Tolumonas auensis DSM 9187: one gene and its partner. The protein of the gene in region 1 interacts with the protein of each later gene in a pairwise test. Links are inferred from orthologs where the notes say so. Each region holds a gene or a part of one and is shown in the gene's direction. Other genes may lie near its edges.

Region 1 (8,426 bases):
ATCTGTAATGTGCCTTTGATATCCAGCAATTCTTGCTGTAATTGATATTCTTCCCAACTTAGATCCTGCTGCTGTTCCTTATTTGCTGAACCTTTAGCTATTTGAATTTCTTTCAGCCGTGTTTCTATTCGCTGTAATTCCACTTTCTGTCTGGTTTCTGCTGCACCAATACTGAATGTTTTTCGGAATTCCGCATCTGCAAGACAAGGACCGGTATAACTCTGCTGACTGGCGGCTAATTCAAATGCTTTTGTTGAAGGGCATTGTTGATGTAAAGCCGATAGGTATCCTTTACGCCATTGTTTGAAATCTGGTTGGATATCATATTCAGCACATTGGTCAGCATATTCATCGGCATCACTTAAATATTTTCCTGACCAGGCATCACTGATCCCGCGGGTATGCCAATTGGTGTCGGCACATTGTTGTTCTGTCATTGAACTACTACAGCCGGCAAGTATCAGACTGGCGCAAATAAGATATTTCATAAGATTTAAATAATGTTGAAAGCGATAATTGGATCTTATCAGTTAACAATACCAGGTGGTATTGATTCGACAATGGCATATCAGTAATAGATACAGTCGCCCAAATGAACATATAGTCTATATGTTATTACTTATTCACATTCTCTGTGGATCCTCTGATGGAAGTATCCATAGGAACAACAGAAATAGCACTTTTGTAAGAACCATCGACAACACGGGTACTATATGTCAGATAAATCAGTGTGTTATGTGTTTTATCCAGAAAACGAACAACGCGCTGTTCTTTAAATATCAATGATGTTTTTACATCGAAGACGATTTCGCCGGGTGAAAAAGGCTGATTGATTTTTACTGGCCCGACCCGGGTGCAGGAGATTGAAGCATAGGCCCTGTCTTCCGCAAGACCCAGCCCACCCGAGAGCCCCCCGGTTTTGGGGCGGGAAAGGTAACAGGTAACACCGCTGATTTTGGGATCTTCAAACGCTTCAATAATGATTTTGTGGTTTGGTCCCACTAATTTAAATTCGGTACTGACTTCACCAATTCGTTCTGCATCCTGCGCGTTGGCAAGTAATGAACCAAAAGAAAGAAGGCAAAGAGTGAACAGGCGCATTGGTGACTCCTTGAATGCGGGATAGCAGCATAAACCGAACAACTCAGTGTTATCGCTATGCCATTCATAACCGTTGATTTTACTGTCTGGATCTTAAATAAGATCGTGGATTTTTTGCATACAACCACATTTATTCTAAATATAATGAAATTGTATTCGTCCATGATGACATGCCACTGATTGGCATATTTCGAGAATACCACACAAAGCGACACGGATAGAAATGTGGATGCGTCTGCCATATGCATCACTTTCGTATACGGATCCATTACTTGAGATTCAGGAGATGCTTGATGTCATACATTAAAGGATTAGTGGCTGCTTCTCTTGCAGCTACTGTGACGATGAGTAGTGCAGTGGCTCAGGAAGAAAAAGTTCTGCATGTATATAACTGGAGCGATTATATCGCTGAAGATACGGTTGCCAACTTTGAAAAAGAGACCGGTATCAAGGTTGTTTATGATGTATTCGATAGTAATGAAGTCTTGGAAGCTAAGCTGTTAGCGGGAAATACAGGCTTTGATATTGTCGTGCCCAGCTCCGACTTCCTGGCTCGTCAGATCCAAGCTGGTGTGTTTCAATCAATGGACAAGAGTAAGTTGTCTAATCTGAAAAACATGGATGCCGGCATCATGAAATTGTTGGCAGAAAAGGATCCTGACAACGCACATTCTGTTCCGTATTTAGGCGGGACCACAGGCATTGGTTTTAATCCGCAAAAAGTTGCTGCGGTAATGGGGCCTGATTTCAAACTGGATAGCTGGGATGCGGTGTTTAAACCTGAGAACTTGGCGAAGCTGAAAAAATGCGGTGTGTCATTTCTGAATGCACCAACTGAGATAATGGCAACAGCGCTGCATTACATGGGCAAAGATCCTAACAGTACGAATCCGGCTGATTATCGTGAAGCAGGTAAGCTGCTGTCGACTCTGCGTCCACATATTTCTTATTTCCATTCTTCTCAATACATCAATGACTTGGCAAACGGCGACATTTGCGTTGCAATCGGCTGGTCTGGTGATGTGATGCAGGCGGCTGCGCGTGCAGAGGAAGCGAAAAATAATGTGACTGTTGATTATGTGATCCCGAAAGAAGGCGCACTGGTTTTCTATGACATGCTGGCTATTCCGGCAGATTCAAAACATCCGGAAAATGCACATGCATTTATTAATTATCTGATGCGTCCGGAAGTGATCGCAAAAATTTCTAACTATGTTTCCTATGCCAGTGGTAATGAAGCATCATTACCGATGGTGGATGAAACATTACGCAATAATCCGAATATTTATCCGCCTGTAGAATTAAAGGCCAAGATGTTCGGGCTGAAAGTTTTACCCGCTAAGATCAATCGCGAAATTACTCGTGAATGGACTAAAGTCAAAACCGGTAAATAACCACTGTTTATATAAGAATAGGGGCGTCGTTAACGCCCCTTGATTGTTTCTGGGAGAAAAACATGGCTGTGGTCGATAAACCTGCCGTAGCGTCTACCGAGCACTCTGCTCGACCACTACTGGAAATCCGCAATCTTACCAAGCTGTTTGATGGTATTCCTGCGGTGGATAATGTCAGTCTTACTATTAATAAAGGTGAGATTTTTGCGTTGCTGGGAGCATCCGGTTGCGGTAAATCGACGTTATTGCGTCTGTTGGCCGGTTTTGAAACACCGACTAAAGGACAAATCATTCTGGATGGGCAGGATCTGGCTGATATGCCGCCCTATAAACGACCGATTAATATGATGTTTCAATCATATGCTTTATTTCCACATATGACGGTAGAACAGAATATTGCATTTGGTCTGAAACAGGATCGTTTACCCAAGGATGAGATCAATCAGCGGGTGCATGAAATGCTGGAGCTGGTTCATATGCTTCAGTTTGCCAAACGTAAACCACACCAATTATCAGGCGGTCAGCGGCAGCGAGTGGCTTTAGCCCGTTCTCTGGCAAAACGTCCCAAGCTGTTATTGCTTGATGAGCCGATGGGGGCGTTGGATAAAAAGTTACGTGAAAAGATGCAGTTGGAAGTCGTCGATATCATTGAGCGGGTCGGCGTAACCTGCGTTATGGTAACCCATGATCAGGAAGAGGCCATGACGATGGCGGGCCGTATCGCGATCATGGATCGTGGTGAATTCGTGCAGATCGGTAGCCCGGAAGAGATTTATGAACACCCTAACTGCCGTCTGAGTGCTGAGTTTATTGGTTCGGTAAATATTTTTGAAGGAACGCTGGTTGAAGACGGTCCTGATTACATGATCATTCAGTCTGACGCTCTGACGCACCCTATTCAGGTTAACCATGGTGCTTCGATGGCGGAAGGGGTGCCGCTGATGGTGGCTTTGCGCCCTGAGAAAATCCATTTCCGTAATGACATTCCATCCGATCATACGAACTATGAACGAGGTCTGGTTGAGAACATTGCCTATCTGGGTGATATCTCTATTTATCACGTGCGTTTGGAAAGTGGTAAGTTGGTGACTGCGACATTACCGAATGTGAACCGTTTCAGAACGGGCCAGCCAACCTGGGATGATCAGGTTTATCTGTGCTGGGATCCGGATTCTTGTGTGGTGCTGACAATATGAGTGCTGAGAAACTACGACAACTTCCCTTCATGGGCTGGTTGCCGGGTGGTCGTCATCTGGTGATTGCGATTCCCTATTTATGGATGGTGCTGTTTTTTCTTATTCCATTTTTGATCATTCTGAAAATCAGTTTTGCTGAAGTGCTGATCGCTATTCCGCCTTATTCAGATCTGGTCTCATATTCTGAGGAAAAACTGAACTTTGTGCTGAACCTGGGAAATTACATCTATCTGCTGGATGATGTGATGTACCTTGATTCATATCTGCAATCCATTCAGGTCGCTATCACATCCACCTTGCTTTGCTTGCTGATTGGTTATCCCATTGCATGGGCGATCGTTCATTCCAGTCCGGCGATGCGTAATGTTCTGTTGATGCTGGTCGTACTGCCCAGCTGGACGTCATTTCTGATCCGTGTTTATGCATGGATAGGGATACTGAAGAATAACGGGCTGATCAATAATGTATTGATGTGGTTAGGTCTGATCGATGAGCCACTGCATATGTTGCATACCAATGGTGCAGTGTATGTCGGGATCGTATATGCGTATCTACCATTTATGATCCTGCCTATTTATACCGCTTTAATGCGGGTGGATTATTCTCTGATCGAGGCGGCGTCTGATCTGGGGGCCCGACCATTCCGCTCATTCCTTTCTATCACCTTGCCTTTGACCAGGAGCGGTATTATTGCCGGCTCTATGCTGGTCTTTATTCCTGCGGTCGGTGAGTTTGTTATCCCTGAATTATTGGGTGGCCCGGACTCATTACTGATTGGCCGTGTCTTGTGGCAGGAATTCTTCAATAACCGTGACTGGCCGGTGGCCTCCGCGGTAGCGGTGGTAATGTTAACTATCCTGATGGTACCGATTATCTGGTTCTACCGTTATCAACGTCGGGAAATGCAGGAGAGTGGATCATGACACCAATCCCGCAGGTGAAATCGAAATTTCGTACATTTATCTTGCTGGCCGGATTTGGCTTTTTGTATGTGCCGATCCTGTTGCTGATTGTGTACTCGTTCAATGAATCCCGTCTGGTGACCGTGTGGTCAGGCTTTTCAGTTAAATGGTATGGCGAGTTATTTGCCGATAACCTGATGATGAACGGTGTGATCCTGAGTCTGACCATTGGTGTATTGAGTGCCAGTATGGCGGTGGTAATTGGTACGTTGGCCGCGTTTGTCCTGACGCGTATTGGCAATTTCCGCGGACAAACCAGCTTTGCTTTTTTGATCACTGCACCAATGGTTATGCCAGAGGTGATCACGGGTCTGGCATTACTACTGTTGTTTGTTGCTATGTCCAATATGTTTGGCTGGCCAGCGCAGCGTGGGGCGATGACGATCTGGATCGCGCATGTGACGTTTACTGCCGCGTATGTCACGGTGATCGTGCGTTCCCGTTTACAGGAACTGGATCTCTCGATTGAAGAAGCGGCGCAGGATCTGGGGGCCACACCCTTCAAGGTGTTTTTCCTGGTCACGTTACCCTCTATTGCGCCGGCAATTGCTGCGGGGTGGTTATTGGGATTTACTCTGTCAGTAGACGATCTGGTTATTACCAGCTTTGTTTCCGGGCCTAACGCAACTACGCTGCCGATGGTAGTGTTCTCCAGTGTTCGCTTAGGTGTAAGCCCTAAAATCAATGCATTAGCGACGTTGATTATCCTGGTCGTATCTATTGCCACTTTTATTGGCTGGTGGATGATGGCCTCTGCCGAGAAGCGTCGCAAGGCAGAAATTAAAGCAGCTATGCAAAACGGCTGATGTGATTAGATGAGAGGTTCGAATCCTCTTACGCCGACCAAACTATTCAAAGGGTTAGCTGAAGCTGACCCTTTTTTCTTTTTGGCATTTGCCATGTCAGTTATACTTTAATCCCTTATAGTTATATTGGTTGTTTCAGAATGGCGACAGAACATAGTCATTATTATCGTTGGGTGACTTTCGCGGGGATCGCTTCTTCTGCAACCGCGGGTTTATTGATTATCGGTAAACTTACCGCCTGGCTGATGACAGGCTCATCAAGTTTACTGGCGTCACTGACTGACTCAATGATGGATATTAGTGCTTCACTGATCAGCCTGATGGCTGTGCGCTATGCATTAATTCCTGCGGACGATAATCATCAGTTTGGTCATGGCAAAGCGGAATCGCTGGCCAGTCTGGCTCAGGCTGCATTTATCACAGGTTCAGCCGTTGTATTGTTGATGCATGGTGTGGATGCGCTGCTGGATCCTAAGCCGTTACAGCATGTTGCTGTCGGGATCTGGATCAGTATCGCTTCATTGGGATTGACTCTGGTTCTGGTCACGTTCCAAAGCTATGTTATTCGTCTGACGGGAAGCCAGGCGGTAAAAGCGGATTCATTACATTACCGGTCGGATTTGCTGCTGAATGCGGCGGTATTACTGGCTCTGGTTTTATCGTCACAGGGGTTTCCTAATGCCGATGCGATCTTTGCTATTCTGCTGGGCGGGTATATTCTGTGGAGTGCGCTGCAAATTGGCTACGAAGCGATACAGACATTGTTGGATCGTCAGCTGCCGGAAGATGAATGTCAGCAAATTACGGACATTTGTTGCGCAGTGGACGGGGTTCGCGGGATCCATGATTTGAAAACCCGCCTTTCCGGACCAATGCGTTTTATTCAGTTACATCTGGAGCTGGATGATGAACTTCCACTGGTGAAGGCGCATGAGTTAGCGGATATCGCTGAAATGCGTTTGAAGGCGCAGTTTCCAATTTCAGACATTCTTATTCATATGGATCCTGTTTCTGCGCTGCCCAAAGAGAATGTGCACCATCAGCCATGAAATACTGCAGTTAGGGAGTGATATGGCCTGCAAAAAATGCGTTAAAAAAGACAAAGCTTGGCAGACTATCCGGGATGAAGCCGTGCAAATGGCAGCCGAAGAACCGATGCTGGCCAGCTTTTTCCATTCCACGATTATTAATCACGATAGTCTGGGGGCTGCACTCAGTTTTCAGCTGGCCAATAAACTAGGCAGCGTGACCATGCCACCGATAGTGCTGCGCGAAGTCATTGAACAAGCGCTCCGTACCGATCCAGAAATTCTGAATGCAGTTGCCTGTGATATTTGTGCGGTCACGGAACGTGATCCGGCTGTGAACTTCCTTTCTACGCCTCTGCTTTATCTGAAGGGGTTTCAGGCTTTACAGGCTTATCGTGTATCGCATTGGTTATGGCTGCAGGGAAGACAGTCGCTGGCGTTATTTCTGCAGCATCAGATTTCTGTTGTTTACGGTGTGGATATTCATCCGGCCGCGCAGATAGGCTTCGGTATCATGCTCGATCATGCGACGGGCATTGTCATCGGGGAAACCGCCGTTGTGGGGAATGATGTTTCTATTCTGCAAAATGTGACGCTGGGTGGTACAGGTAAAGAACACGGCGACCGTCATCCTAAGATCCGTGAAGGGGTGATGATTGGTGCTGGTGCCAAAGTGCTGGGTAATATTGAAGTCGGTGAGGGCGCCAAGATTGGTGCGGGGAGTGTGGTACTGGCTCCGGTACCGCCACACACGACAGTTGCGGGCGTACCGGCAAAAGAAGTCGGACGACCATCTACATTAAAACCATCACTGAGTATGGAACAGGATATCTGAACGGGGCAACAGCCCCGTTTTCTTCAACGGAGGATCCATGTTAAAGCCAGTGGCCGGGGTGTTACTGCTCGGTATGTGGGCCTGTTATCTGAGCTATCTGTTCATGGGAATGTCTCCGTGGCCTGCGACTGCTCTGGCATGGAGTGCGGCCTTATTGCTGGGGCCGCGTCTGGATCACGCTGCCCGCCGGCAATGCACCATTTTATACGGGGTGGCATTCCTGCTGCTTTTGTTTTGCTGGCTGAACGGTGTTCATTTTTCTGCCCGGCAATTATTCCTTCCTAATCTTGATATGGTGGCGTTATTCACCGGGGTCAGTACATTAAATCTGGCTACGAGTGCGCTGGCAGAAAATGCGCAGTCTAACTGGCGTGGCTGGAAGGGCTTATTCAGTTCCTTGTTAGGAGTGAGTTTTCTGGGGGCCGTGATCAATATGTCGGTGTTGTTTGTCGTTGGTGATCGGTTGGCAGTTAACGGCACACTGGAGCGGCGACAGGTAATTATTCTTAACCGGGTCTATTGTGCAGCTGCATTCTGGTCACCCTTCTTCATTGCTATGGCCGTAGCATTAATTTATGCCCCAGGGATGCAGTTTTCACGGATTTTGCCGTTTGGCTTGCTGGCAGCACTGGGCGCTATGCTGATCACAACATGGGATGTGTGGCGGCGTGGTATCGCCGATTTTGAAGGCTATCCACTGAGTATACAGACGCTACGGTTACCGGTTTTATTATCACTGGCGGTGATATTGGGAAAGTGGTGGTGGCCGGCATTAACTATCACCGGCATTATTGCCTTAATGGCACCGCTGATATCTGTGCTGTTAATGCCTAAAAAGCAGATGACAACCGCATTAAAACGACAGGTTACAGAACGTTTTCCTGCAATGGGCAGTCAGGTGGTGTTGTTTTTGGGGGCAGGGCTGCTGGCTGCCGGGATCCACGGCTTAACACAGATCTGGTCTCCGGAGGCGTTATTTGCCCGCATTGAGCATTACGGTGTTCTGGAAGCGGCTGTTGTGACGCTGGTGATCCTGCTGGTGGCTTATCTGGGCGTTCACCCTATTATTATGATATCCAGTCTGGCGCCATTGTTGTGGCACTT
Region 2 (4,443 bases), 2.3 Mb from region 1 along the record:
AATAACACCGTCTGCATCAAGTCCGTGCCGCTGCTGAAAATGTTCAACAGCCTGAACTGTTTGCACATCATACGTTGTCAACTGCATCTGCTGCGGAGTCAGTGTATTCGCTTGTAAATCGCCGCTACGCAATAAAATATTACGGATGACCGGCAACGCGTCATGACTATCCCCAGGCCTGACTTTTAATGCCGGTAATGCAGGCCATGGTGCCTTTCTGGACTCGCTGAGCAGAGAAAGCAACACGCGGCGATTCGTCAGATAGTTTTCTGTCTGCGGACGTAATTTATTGATCGCGCTATCAGGATCAGTGCGCTGTAACAGTTCATCATAAGCATGACGGCCTGTTGCAGACGTGGAAGGGTTGAAACTTTTCAGATGAAAACGCTCACGCGAGTCCCAGTCCAGAGCATGCCATTCACGGCGGAACTGCTGTAATAAGCTATAAATCCGGTAGTAAGTTTCCGGATCCTGAGCCAGCTCCGGTTCGTTACTCAGTTGCAGCCAGGTATCAGCAAAAACCGGATGGATACCTGTCATTGCGATTTCCATCAGTTGCTGGGTCAATTCCGACCGTACGGTGACAGATGGTAACGGCAATACAGTTTTCACGTCATAACCCGATGCTGATGATATAGCGCTGTGCCCGGTATTGACGGCGAAACAATTACTGTTCCATGCCAGCAGAAGCATTACAGCTGTCGGCATAAATTTGCCACGCATCTACTTCCTCCCCATCCCTGCATTCACATCTGCAAAATTACAAGGGTAAGTAATAATCTTATTGTTCTGATTACGTTAATTATGCCTAAAACCATTCGGCATGTTCGGATTATTTTTAACAGTAGATAAATCTCATTTATCACTAAATGGGCTATATCTTGTTATTACATATGGTTATAACAAAACGGCATTTCCTATCCTGACATTTAAGATTAACCTACATCCAACAAAGACCTACCCCGCAGGAGCGAACATGAGCAAAATCTATGCAGATAACTCACTGACCATTGGTAACACCCCTCTGGTTCGCCTGAACCGCGTAAGTAAAGGCAACGTATTAGCTAAAGTTGAAAGCCGTAATCCCAGCTTCAGCGTAAAATGCCGTATCGGCGCAAATTTGATTTGGGATGCCGAGAAAAAAGGCATTCTGAAACCAGGTAAAGAAATTATCGAACCAACCAGCGGTAACACCGGTATTGCGCTGGCATTTGTAGCTGCTTCCCGCGGTTATGGCATTACTTTGACTATGCCTGCAACCATGAGTATTGAGCGTCGCAAACTGCTGAAAGCGCTGGGTGCAAATCTGGTGCTGACTGAAGGCCCGCTGGGCATGAAGGGCGCAATTGCCAAAGCAGAAGAACTGGTTAATTCCGATCCGGAAAAATACGTTCTGCTGCAACAGTTTGAAAACCCGGCCAACCCGGAAATTCACGAAAAAACGACAGGCCCTGAAATCTGGAATGACACTGACGGTCAGGTTGATGTGGTTGTGGCCGGTGTGGGTACTGGCGGTACGATTACTGGTATCTCCCGGTATATCAAGAAAACACAGGGTAAACAGATCACCAGCGTGGCTGTAGAACCTGCTGAATCACCGGTAATCAGCCAGAAACTGGCCGGCGAAGAGATCAAGCCTGGCCCGCATAAAATTCAGGGTATCGGCGCAGGCTTCATTCCGGGCAACCTCGATCTGTCACTGCTGGATCGCGTAGAAAAAGTGACCAGTGATGATGCGATTGCCATGGCGCGCCGTCTGATGGAAGAAGAAGGTATCCTTGCCGGTATCAGTTCTGGTGCTGCAGTTGTTGCGGCAAACCGTCTGGCGGAGTTACCTGAATTTGCCGATAAGACGATTGTTGTTATTTTGCCAAGCTCCGGCGAACGATATTTATCGACAGCGCTGTTCCAGGGACTGTTCACCGAACAAGAACTGCAATCCTGAGTTCAGACATAATCTGATTCACATTAAAAGCACGCTCCGGCGTGCTTTTTTCATTCCGTTCGACCTCACTTTTGCCCATAGCAGCATATTACTGCCGCCACAGGCCTGAAATAGTAACTTTTACGTTAACGAAGCAGTCGTTGTCATACTACAACTCTTTATTTTATCAATAACAACTCGGTAACAATCCATAAAAAGTCACGTTTTAATATGCAAAATCGTTTATCTCCGCTGCAGGTCGATGGTATCCTTAGCTGGCTCGACAATATGGATTTATTTAATTTGGGGTGAACAAATGTACGAGAAGTCTGTACTGATTACTGCTGAAAACGGCCTGCACACACGTCCTGCTGCTCAGTTCGTTAAAGAAGCTAAAGAATTTCAAAGCGAAGTAACCGTGATCAGCGGTGGCAAAACTGCCAGCGCCAAGAGCTTGTTCAAACTGCAAACTCTGGGTCTGACCAAAGGTACTTCCATCACTATCCGCGCTGAAGGCAGTGATGAACAGCAAGCTGTAGATAAACTGGTTGCGCTGATGGCAGAGCTGGAATAATCCGGCTCTTTCTGTTTTTGCACTTTTTTTATCCCTATTAACACAACATAGGTACGGCTATGATCTCTGGTATCCTGGCATCGCCTGGCGTTGCATTTGCCAAGGCCCTGGTGCTGAAAGAACAACACATTGTTATCAATCAGGCTCCGATTTACACTTCTCAGATTGATAGCGAAGTAGCTCGTTTTTACGACGCTCGCACCAAGTCTGCACAACAATTAGAAGCCATCAAAGAAATGGCTGGCAAGACTTTCGGTGAAGAGAAAGAGGCTATTTTCGAAGGCCATATTATGCTGCTCGAGGACGAAGAACTCGAACAGGATATTCTTACCCTGATCCGTGATGAACTGTTTAGTGCAGATCGTGCTATCCACCAGGCTATCGAGCAATATGCTTCTATGATGGCTGAACTGGATGACCCATACCTGCGTGAACGTGCTACCGATTTCCGTGATATCGGTAATCGTCTGATTAAAAACGTTCTGGGTATGGAAATTATTAACCTGAGCACTATCGATGAAGAAGTGATCCTGGTTGCTAATGACCTGACACCATCAGAGACAGCTCAGATTAACCTGAACTACGTGCGTGGTTTCGTAACAGATATCGGCGGCCGTACCTCTCATACCTCCATCATGGCGCGTTCACTGGAACTGCCAGCGATTGTGGGTACTAACGATATTACCAAACAAGTACAGAGCGGTGATTTCCTGATCCTGGATGCTATCCACAATCAGGTTCATATCAACCCGACTGACGAAGTTATTACCAAAACCAAAAATGCACAGGCTAAATTCCTGGCAGAGAAAGCTGAACTGGCTAAACTGCGTGAATTGCCTGCGACTACTACCGATGGTCATCAGGTAGAAGTCTGCTCTAACATCGGCACCGTGAAAGATATGGATGGTGCACACCGTAATGGTGCTGAAGGTGTTGGTCTGTACCGTACCGAATTCCTCTTCATGGATCGTGATGCTCTGCCTACCGAGCAGGAACAGTTCCAGGCTTATAAAGAAGTGGCTGAAGCCATGCCTGACAAGCCAATCATTGTCCGCACCATGGATATCGGTGGCGACAAAGAACTGCCTTACATGAAGTTCCCTAAAGAAATGAACCCGTTCCTGGGCTGGCGTGCAGTGCGTATCTTCTTCGATCGCAAAGACATCATGCACACCCAGTTACGCGCGATTCTGCGTGCTTCCGTTTTCGGTAAGCTGCGTATCATGTTCCCAATGATCATCTCAGTTGAAGAGTTCCGTTCACTGAAAGCTGAACTGGAAGAGCTGAAAGCAGATCTGCGTGCTGAAGGTATTCCATTCGATGAAAATATCGAAGTGGGTATCATGGTTGAAACTCCAGCTGCAGCTGTAATGGCTCGTCATCTGGCGAAAGAAGCCGACTTCTTCAGTATCGGTACTAACGACCTGACTCAGTACACTCTGGCCGTTGACCGTGGTAACGAGATGATCTCCCGTCTGTATAACCCACTGTCACCAGCGGTTCTGAACCTGATCAAACAGGTTATCGACGCTTCTCATGCTGAAGGTAAATGGACCGGCATGTGTGGTGAGTTAGCCGGTGATGACCGTGCTACCGTTCTGTTGCTGGGTATGGGTCTGGATGAGTTCTCTATGAGCGCCATTTCAATCCCACGCGTGAAACAACTGGTTCGCAATACCAGCTTTGCTGATGCGAAAGCACTGGCAGATCGCGCACTGGCAGCGGCAACAGCTGCTGAAGTTGAAGCGATTGTAGACGAGTATTTTGTGAAGAACTAAGCCGTCTGATAGAATCGTATTGATCAACATTATAATTCAGGAGCTAAACCATGGGCTTTTTTGATTTTTTGAAGAAGATGGTCTCTTCTGACAACAGTGCAACTGATACCGCTGGTATCGAAATTTTTGCACCGTTGTCTGGTGAGATTGTACCGATTGAAGATGTA

What was found. Proteins that work in one complex are often made in the same cells at the same time.
Region 2: the proteins of cysE (region 1) and cysK interact in binary tests that used the Escherichia coli proteins (3 or more experiments, as listed by UniProt). The link is inferred for Tolumonas auensis DSM 9187 from one-to-one orthologs.

What each region holds. Positions count from the first base shown.
Region 1 is NC_012691.1:3,027,506-3,035,931, reverse strand. The notes cover bases 5,441-8,426. They hold cysE (serine O-acetyltransferase), read left to right. Parts: upstream 5,441-6,530; coding sequence 6,531-7,322; downstream 7,323-8,426. Other genes in these bases: TOLA_RS14105 (hypothetical protein), read left to right, coding at 7,360-8,426; fieF (cation efflux pump FieF), read left to right, coding at 5,600-6,508; TOLA_RS14120 (ABC transporter permease subunit), read left to right, coding at 5,441-5,459. Also shown: TOLA_RS14145 (DUF2799 domain-containing protein), read right to left, coding at 1-437; TOLA_RS14140 (CreA family protein), read right to left, coding at 616-1,101; TOLA_RS14135 (extracellular solute-binding protein), read left to right, coding at 1,395-2,495; putrescine ABC transporter ATP-binding subunit PotG, read left to right, coding at 2,558-3,691; putrescine ABC transporter permease PotH, read left to right, coding at 3,688-4,614; more of TOLA_RS14120, read left to right, coding at 4,611-5,440.
Region 2 is NC_012691.1:705,428-709,870, reverse strand. Bases 1-2,960 are described here. They hold cysK (cysteine synthase A), read left to right. Parts: upstream 1-976; coding sequence 977-1,945; downstream 1,946-2,960. Other genes in these bases: ptsI (phosphoenolpyruvate-protein phosphotransferase PtsI), read left to right, coding at 2,558-2,960; TOLA_RS03235 (HPr family phosphocarrier protein), read left to right, coding at 2,241-2,498; TOLA_RS03245 (L,D-transpeptidase family protein), read right to left, coding at 1-723. In the rest of the region: more of ptsI, read left to right, coding at 2,961-4,276; crr (PTS glucose transporter subunit IIA), read left to right, coding at 4,327-4,443.